DNA from 3 places in the Proteus sp. Marseille-Q3619 genome. Region 2 is predicted to be linked to each of the others. Evidence: predicted binding sites of a transcription regulator. Region 2 holds the regulator's gene; each other region holds the start of a gene.
The links. The regulator sigma-54, encoded in region 2, starts transcription at its own class of promoters, with help from an activator protein. The targets are predictions, from matches to a motif close to GTTGGCACANNTTTCGCTNT.
Positions count from the first base shown of each region.

Region 1: the regulator sigma-54 is predicted to act here: its motif matches at 1,999-2,018, upstream of glnA (glutamate--ammonia ligase).
Region 3: the regulator sigma-54 is predicted to act here: its motif matches at 2,033-2,052, upstream of glnK (P-II family nitrogen regulator).

Region 1 is NZ_CBDIMP010000001.1:1,967,480-1,970,770, forward strand. It holds gene typA (ribosome-dependent GTPase TypA) at 1-1,740, opposite strand, end outside; gene glnA (glutamate--ammonia ligase) at 2,101-3,291, shown strand, end outside.
Region 2 is NZ_CBDIMP010000001.1:2,770,183-2,773,473, reverse strand. It holds gene lptA (lipopolysaccharide ABC transporter substrate-binding protein LptA) at 1-75, shown strand, start outside; gene lptB (LPS export ABC transporter ATP-binding protein) at 82-807, shown strand; gene rpoN (RNA polymerase factor sigma-54) at 867-2,348, shown strand; gene hpf (ribosome hibernation promoting factor) at 2,372-2,659, shown strand; gene ptsN (PTS IIA-like nitrogen regulatory protein PtsN) at 2,809-3,276, shown strand.
Region 3 is NZ_CBDIMP010000001.1:2,993,707-2,996,997, reverse strand. It holds gene tesB (acyl-CoA thioesterase II) at 1-305, shown strand, start outside; gene amtB (ammonium transporter AmtB) at 348-1,640, opposite strand; gene glnK (P-II family nitrogen regulator) at 1,653-1,991, opposite strand; gene ACWPWK_RS13775 (SmdB family multidrug efflux ABC transporter permease/ATP-binding protein) at 2,235-3,291, opposite strand, start outside.

The sequences.
Region 1 (3,291 bases), 800 kb from region 2:
GTCATCAATAAATTCTAATGCTTGTTCTAATGTTTGTTTCAGGTGTGGAGTCAGCGTTGTCGCCTCATCAGTACCAGAAGCACGCATGTTAGTCAGCTTTTTACCAGTTAAGCAGTTTACTGTTAAGTCATTAGAGCGAGTATGAATACCAATCACTTGGCCTTCATAAACTTCTGCACCATGAGTAACGAATAATTTACCGCGGTCTTGTAAGCTATACAGTGCGTAAGCAACGGCTTTACCTTGGCCATTAGAGATCATAACACCGTTATTACGGCGACCGATTTCACCTGGACGAACATCATCATAGTGACTGAATGTTGCATACAGTAAACCAGTACCTGATGTCATGGTCATAAATTCAGTACGGAAACCAATCAGACCACGGCTAGGGATAATGTAGTCTAAACGTACACGTCCTTTACCATCTGGTTGCATATCACGCATTTCGCCTTTACGTTCACCCATCGCTTGCATCACATCACCTTGGTGCTGTTCTTCAATATCGATAGTGACTTGTTCGAAAGGCTCTTGTTTACGGCCGTCAATATCACGGAAGATAACTTTAGGACGAGATACACCTAATTCGTAACCTTCACGACGCATATTTTCGATCAGAACTGACAGGTGAAGCTCACCACGACCTGATACACGGAATGCATCTGGATCTTCAGTTTCTTCTACACGTAATGCTACGTTATGGACTAACTCTTTTTTCAGACGATCTAAAATCTGACGAGAAGTCACAAACTTACCTTCACGACCACAGAAAGGTGAAGTATTAACACAGAAATACATGCTAACAGTTGGTTCATCAACAGCTAATGCAGGTAATGCTTCAACAGCACCTGTTTCGCAAATCGTATCAGAAATATTCAGTTCGCCTAAGCCTGTAATTGCGATGATATCGCCAGCTTCTGCTACTTCAACTTCAATACGTTCTAAGCCTAAGTGACCTAACACTTTACCGACTTTACCGTTACGAGTATTACCTTCGCTATCGATGATAGTCACTTGCTGGTTAGGTTTAACCTTACCACGCTTGATACGACCGATACCGATAACACCTAAGTAGTTGTTGTAGTCCAACTGAGAAATTTGCATCTGGAATGTGCCGTCCAGATCAACTTTTGGTGGCTCTACATATTTGACAATAGCTTCATATAACGGAGTCATATCTTCAGCCATGTCATTGTAATCTGTTCCCGCAATACCGTTTAATGCAGATGCATAGATAATTGGGAAATCAAGTTGTTCGTCAGTTGCACCTAAGTTTACGAACAGGTCAAATACCTGATCAACAACCCAGTCTGGACGCGCACCAGGGCGGTCAACTTTATTGATAACAACGATTGGTTTTAAGTTGTTAGCAAATGCTTTTTGTGTCACAAAACGAGTTTGTGGCATTGGGCCATCCATCGCGTCAACCAGCAATAGAACGCTGTCTACCATAGACATAACGCGTTCTACCTCACCACCGAAGTCGGCGTGTCCTGGGGTATCTACGATATTGATACGATAGTCATTCCATTTAATCGCTGTATTTTTCGCAAGAATAGTAATTCCGCGCTCTCTTTCGAGATCATTTGAGTCCATCACGCGCTCAGCAACGGTTTCACGTTCGCCGAACGTACCAGATTGCTGTAGTAATTTATCGACGATAGTTGTTTTACCATGGTCAACGTGGGCGATGATGGCGATATTACGCAAGTTTTCGATCACAAAATTTGCCTCAGGCATTGTAGAAATAAGCGCAGTATTGTACACGCTTTAGACGAGAGACTAAACAAGATCACAATAATGATTGCTTAACAATATGCAATTAATTGAATTGTGATCCTTTTCACGCCTCAGAATTTAGTAGCATCCGTTCGTTTGCACCAAAACAGTGCAACTAATTAGGCTTAATTTGCACCAACTTTGTGCAATAATTAAAAAATCACAGGAGATATTCTACACTAAACTTCATCAATACAGTATATATCCCTTTTTAGATAAGTTGGCATGCTTTTCGCAATAGAATTTAGGTGAGCAAAAAATTCACCGAAAAAATGTGTAAGGCCACTGCACTCAATAAAACCATTCGCCAGGAGAGTTCCTATGTCCCTTGAACATGTATTATCCATGATTGAAGAACATAAAGTTAGATATATTGACTTACGTTTCACTGATACCCGCGGTAAAGAACAACATCTTACTATTCCGGCTCATCAGGTTAACGATGATTTCTTTGAAGAAGGAAAAATGTTCGATGGCTCTTCTATTGGTGGCTGGAAAGGCATTAACGAATCAGACATGGTGCTGATGCCAGATGCAACAACCGCAATGCTTGATCCATTTTTCCAAGATCCAACTCTGATTATTCGTTGTGACGTTTTAGAACCTGGCACAATGCAAGGCTATGATCGCGACCCACGTTCTATCTCAAAACGTGCTGAAGACTATTTAAAATCAAGTGGTATCGCAGACACAGTACTGTTTGGGCCAGAGCCAGAGTTCTTCCTATTTGATGATATTCGTTTCAAAAACGATATTTCCGGCGCATCTTACGCTATCAACGATATTGAAGCGGCATGGAACACCAATACCAAATATGAAGACGGCAACAAAGGCCACCGCCCGATGGTTAAAGGTGGTTATTTCCCACTGCCACCCGTCGATTCATCACAAGATATTCGTTCTACTATGTGTAACATCATGGAAGAAATGGGCTTAGTCGTTGAAGCTCATCACCATGAAGTAGCAACTGCGGGTCAAAATGAAGTGGCTACTCGCTTTAATACCATGACCAAAAAAGCAGATGAAACCCAAATTTATAAATACGTGGTACAAAACGTAGCTCACGTATTTGGTAAAACAGCGACCTTTATGCCAAAACCATTAGTGGGTGATAACGGCTCAGGTATGCACTGCCATATGTCACTGTCTAAAAACGGTGTAAACCTATTTGCAGGTGACAAATACGGCGGATTATCTGAAATGGCGCTGTATTACATCGGCGGTATTATCAAACACGCTCGTGCGCTAAATGCATTTACTAACCCAACGACTAACTCTTACAAACGTTTAGTCCCAGGTTTTGAAGCCCCTGTAATGCTCGCTTACTCTGCACGTAACCGCTCAGCGTCAATTCGTATTCCTGTGGTTGCCAGCATGAAAGCGCGCCGTATAGAAGTACGTTTCCCAGATCCTTTAGCAAACCCTTATTTAGCGTTTGCGGCTCAGTTAATGGCTGGTCTCGATGGCATTATCAATAAAATTCACCCAGGTGATGCTATGGATAAAAACCTC
Region 2 (3,291 bases):
AAACAAGTGACTACTGTTTTACTGCCTTCCCAGTTGCAAGAGAAAGGCCCTGGTGTTAACAACAAAGGTAAGTAACACTTTATGGCGCTGTTAAAAGCTGAAAATTTAGCGAAAGCATACAAAGGGCGCACCGTCGTCGGTGATGTAAGCCTGAACGTTAATTCAGGTGAGATTGTCGGCTTACTTGGACCAAATGGTGCAGGTAAAACAACCACATTCTATATGGTTGTTGGCATTGTCGCTCGTGATGCAGGTAGTATTACAATTGATGATGAAGACATTACGCTGTTACCGTTACATGAACGAGCACGTAAAGGCATTGGCTATCTTCCTCAAGAGGCGTCTATTTTTAGACGCTTAAGCGTTTATGACAACATTATGGGGATCTTAGAAATCCGCCATGATTTAACGCCTGAAGAACGAAAAGATCGAGCAGAAGAACTGCTAGAAGAGTTTAATGTCAGCCACTTACGTAACAGCTTAGGGCAATCATTATCAGGGGGAGAACGCCGCCGCGTTGAAATCGCGCGGGCATTGGCAGCAAACCCTAAATTCATTTTATTAGATGAACCTTTTGCGGGTGTTGACCCTATTTCGGTATTAGATATTAAAAAAATTATCCAGCATCTACGTGATTATGGATTAGGTGTACTGATTACTGACCATAACGTTCGTGAAACATTAGATGTGTGTGAACGTGCTTATATCGTCAGCCAAGGTCACCTTATCGCTCATGGTTCACCAGAAGAAATTCTTGAAAATGAGCAAGTTAAACGTGTTTACTTAGGTGAAGGCTTCCGCCTGTAATCTTTGATTCACTTTTACTCTGTCATGGATGACAACAGCAAAGGACTCATCGCATTATTATGAAACAAAGTCTGCAACTTCGTCTTAGTCAGCAACTGGCAATGACGCCACAGCTACAACAGGCTATTCGTTTGTTGCAACTTTCGACGCTTGAATTACAACAAGAAATTCAGCAAGCGCTTGAGTCTAACCCACTTCTAGAACAAGACGACGATCAACAAGATCCCGTTTCAGATGAGACCTCTCATACAGAGAATCAGTCAGACTCTACAACAGAAACAACAACTGAAAACGGAGTTGAAGAGTTCGACACGCTGGATGCTTTAGAGCAAAAAGAGATGCCTGATGATCTCCCTTTGGATACTCAATGGGAAGAGATCTACACCGCGGGCACGCCTTCTGGCACTAGTAATGACTATACTGATGATGAGCTTCCATTGTATCAAGGTGAAACAACTGCCTCATTGCAAGATTACCTAACATGGCAGGCTGATCTCACGCCATTTTCAGAAACAGACAGAGCGATTGCGATAAGTATTATCGATGCTGTTGATGAAACAGGATATTTAACGGTCACAACAGATGACATCCTTTCTGGAATGGGCGATGATGAATTAGAGCTTGATGAAGTCGAAGCCGTATTAAAACGTATTCAACGCTTTGATCCTATTGGTGTTGCTGCTCGTGATTTAAAAGAGTGTCTTTTGATTCAGCTATCCGCTTTTTCAACAGAAACCCCCTATCTTAAAGAAACGCAGTTAGTTATTAGCCAATATTTAGAGTTGTTAGGTAACCGTGATTTTCGTCAATTGATGCGTCAAACAAAGTTACGAGAAGAGACACTAAAATCTGTTATTGAGATGATCCAGTCTCTTGATCCTAAGCCCGGATTAAGTATTGATACAGGCGAGTCAGAGTATGTTATTCCAGATATACTGGTAAAAAAATCAGGTGAACGCTGGCAAGTTGAGTTAAATACAGATAGCATTCCTCGCCTACGAATAAATGAGACTTATGCAGCTTTAGGTCAATCGACTCAAAATGAAAGCGATGGAAAATTTATTCGTGACAATTTACAAGAAGCCAAATGGCTGATAAAAAGTTTAGAAAGCCGTAATGAGACATTATTAAAAGTCGCTCATTGCATTGTTGACACACAGCAGGCATTTTTCGAATTGGGTGAAGAGCATATGAAACCCCTAGTGTTAGCCGATATTGCTGAACAGGTTGAAATGCACGAATCCACCATTTCTCGCGTGACAACGCAAAAATTTTTGCATTGCCCGAGAGGAATTTTCGAATTGAAGTATTTTTTCTCTAGCCATGTGAATACTGATAGCGGAGGCGAAGCCTCTTCAACAGCAATCAGGGCTTTAGTGAAGAAACTAATCGCAGCAGAAAATCCAGCGAAACCACTTAGTGATAGTAAACTGGCTGATATGCTCGCAGAACTTGGAATACAAGTTGCTCGACGCACTGTTGCGAAGTATAGAGAGTCATTATCCATCCCGCCTTCAAATCAACGCAAAGAGTTGGTTTGAGCATAATTGAGAAGGAAGACACTATGGAACTTCAAATCACTGGTCATAATATTGAATTAACCGATGCTCTGCGTGATACCGTCAAAGCAAAAAGCGCGAAATTACCTCAGTTCTTTGACAAAATTAATAACGTTCAGGTTATCCTGAAAGTCGAGAAAGTTAATAAAATCGCGGAAGCGACCATTCAAGTTAATGGCGGTGAATTGCATGCCTCTGCAGAAGCAGAAGATATGTACGCAGCAATTGATGGATTAATGGATAAACTGGCTCGTCAATTAACCAAACACAAAGATAAACTGAGACAACATTAATTCATTTCCCATTGTGAAATGGAGATACAATCGGCGAAGTTACTGCGTTGTTTATGACTCGGTTTAAACCAACGCCTAATCAATATCAGTAACGAAAAACCAGATGTCACTTTGTGGCATCTGGTTTGCTGGTCTAAGTGAATAAGACAATGAACAACGATACAAAGATGAATATTAGCGACGTACTTTCTCTGGCATGTACGCATAATGATGTACATTGCACGAGTAAAAAGCGCGCGTTAGAAATTATCAGTGAAAATGCAGCAAAAGCACTTAATTTACCCGAAACACTGATATTTGAAGCCTTATTGACGCGTGAAAAAGTCGGTACAACAGGGATTGGGGGTGGTTTGGCTATCCCTCATGGACGTATTGAAAGTGATGAAACAGAAAAAGTAGTTGGAGTGTTTCTTCACCTAAGCGAACCTATTGCCTTCGACGCTATTGATAATCAACCTGTCGACTTGTTGTTCGCATTACTCGTTCCTGCAACACAATGTAAGGAACATTTACACACACTGTCTTTGATTGCAAAACAGTTGGCAGACAAAAATTTATGTCGCCGACTACGCTCCGCACAAAGTGATGAAGAGCTTTATCAGATTATCACTGAATAACCCCTACGGGTTTAG
Region 3 (3,291 bases), 220 kb from region 2:
ATCCTTTCTTGCATCAATACTTGCTTGGTTATGTTTCTGATTTTGATTTTTTACCAACCGCTCTCCAACCTTATGGCTTAGGCTTTATGGATACAAGTCTACAGGTCGCTACGATTGACCATTCTATGTGGTTTCATCGCCCATTCCGTGTAGATGATTGGTTACTTTATGTGATTGAAAGCCCTTCAGCATCAGGCGGTAGAGGATTTGTGAGAGGTAAATTCTTTAATACAAATGGTCAACTAGTCGCGTCTTCTGTTCAAGAAGGGGTTATTCGCCAAAAACGTACTAAACATTCAAAATAATATCTTGGCATATTCCCCCCTCAAACGAGGGGGAATAGACAATTATTGTTGATAAGCTCTTTCACCATGAGTTGTTAAATCTAATCCATCATGCTCTTCCTCTTCTGAAACACGTAAACCCACCAACTTATCTGCGATTTTAAAACTTGTATAAGCGACAACACCAGACCAAATCACGGTGATCACAACACTCATTAATTGAATTAAAACTTGTTTGCTGAGTGTCATACCATCGCTATATCCTACTCCACCTAAGAATGAAGCCGTAAATACCCCGGTTAATAGGCAACCTGCGATACCACAAGTACCGTGGATACCGAAAACATCACAAACATCATCCGCTTTTAACCAGCGCTTTAAAACAACAACGCCCCAAAGCCCGATAATGCCCCCCATTACACCGATAAATAAAGCCCCCATCACTCCGACCGTGCCAGCAGCCGGTGTAATCGCCACTAATCCAGCAATACAACCTGAACAACTGCCTAGCATGGAAGGTTTTCCTCTGGTGATCCATTCTGATGCCGTCCAAGAAAGTACAGCGCCTGCGGTTGCAATTACTGTATTTAGAAATGCTAAAGCCGCAATCGCATTTGCACTACCAGCAGAACCTGCATTAAAACCAAACCAACCAATATAGAGTACCGCTGTACCTGTAAAGACCATTGGTAAATTATGAGGTTTAAGCGCTGTATGCTGGCTATCACGTCGCTTACCAAGTAAGTAAGCACCAACAAGAGCCGCAATAGCCGCATTAATATGCACGACAGTTCCCCCTGCAAAATCTAATGCACCATCATCGATTAACCAACCACCTTCTCCCCATACCATATGCGCAATAGGGATATAAGAAAACGTAAACCAAATAACCGTGAAAATAAGCAGTGCGGAAAAACGGACTCGCTCGCCTAATGCACCAACAATCAATGCAACAGTGATAACAGCAAAAGATCCTTGAAAAGCAATATGTACATACTGATTAATTGAACCAGAGAGTGAATCTAGTGATACGTTATTCAAAAAAGTAAGTGACCACCCACCCCAAATTTTATTACCTGCGGTAAATGCCAGACTGTAGCCAAATATAACCCAAAGAATAACAACAACACTGAAGATCATCATCACTTGCGTGATCAAAGAAAGTACGTTTTTCCCTCTTAATAACCCGCCATAGAACAGAGCAATACCAGGTATAGTCATAAAAAAGACCAAAGCAGTACATATCAACATAAAACCGTTATCAGCTTTATCAACAATTACTGTTTCAGTCGCAAATGCGGATGATGAAAAGTGTGTAAGCACTAACATTAATAACAAAGAAAGTAAGCGTTTCATCGAATATCTCCTTTAAAGAGCTTCATCACCAGACTCGCCAGTACGAATACGGACTGCCTGCAATAATTCCAAAACAAAAATTTTTCCATCTCCAACCTTCCCTGTATCAGTCGCTTGCATAATCACTTGCATAACTGACTCAAGTTGCTCATCGCAAATAGCGAGTTCTATTTTTACTTTGGGGAGAAAATTAACTTCGTACTCAGCTCCTCTATAAAGCTCTGCATGCCCTTTTTGTCGTCCATAACCTTTGACTTCACTGATTGTCATTCCCTTGATACCCAGATCAGAAAGCGACTCTCTTACCTCTTCTAATTTAAATGGCTTAATAATGGCGATGATATATTTCATATAAACCTCGTCGATATTTGAAAGAACAAAGCTCATATAGAAAAGCAAAAGGCATGCCATTATTTAATTAATTGATATTTAAATAGAAATTAAATTATTGAAATAGTTAAAATGAAAAAACTCACCGAGTTGGTGCAAAAATACGGCTGCTATTTTGATAAAAGCGAGATAATGAGGAAATAAAAAAGGACACATACATAAAGATGATGTGCCCTCTAAAATTATATTTTTTATTTAAGGTTATTATTCTACTTCAACAGGTTCCTGTTCTTGTAAAGACTCTCTGACTTGCTGTAATTGATACATATTATAGTATCGCCCTTTTTGTGAAAGTAACTTAGCATGATCACCCTGTTCAACAATTGCACCACGATGAAGCACCACAATCTCATTGGCTTCAATAATAGTGGAAAGTCGATGAGCAATAACAATCAGTGTTGTTTTTTCCCTAACTACTTTTAGCGCCTTCTGTATGGCTTGTTCTGTTCCTGAGTCAATATTTGCTGTTGCCTCGTCCAAAATAAGAATACGAGGAGGTATTAATAATACACGCGCCAATGCAAGTAATTGTTTTTGTCCAGCGGATAAGCGGCTACCTTGCTCACCGAGTTCTGTTTGTAGTCCTTCAGGTAAGGCTTTAGCCCATTGATCAAGTTGAACTGTTTCTAATACCTGCCATAAATGTGACTCATCACATTCACGCCCTAACGTAATGTTGTCATGCAGTGAACCTGATAATAAAACGGGATCTTGCTGCACCATTGCAATACCACTGCGTAATGCAGTATGAGAATAGTCCTCTAAAGGTTGCCCATCTAAATGGATATTTCCTTTTTGCCAAGGGTAATTTCCCATTAATAAACTTGCTAGAGTGCTTTTGCCACTCCCTGTATGCCCAACGAATGCGACAAAATGACGAGCAGAAATAGTTAAATTGATATCTTTTAATACCCATTGCTCATCACGATACGCAAACCAAAGAGAGTTAACATCGATATTACCTTGAGTGATGGAATGTGATGATGAACCGTAGTGCTGTAAAGGCGCATCCATCAGTTCAAAAACACGCTCACCAGAGACTACCGCCTGTTGCAAAATCGATTGCTGAGATGTCAATGTGATCAAGGGTTCATTTAATCGCCCTAAATAACTAATAAACGCATAAATAACTCCAACACCAATAACTGCTCTGCCCTGATACCCAAACAACATTAATAAACCACACAGAACCAACGCAGAGAGCATACTTAATAAAGGACGTAATAACAGACCATCCAGTTTTAACGCTTTCATACGTGCT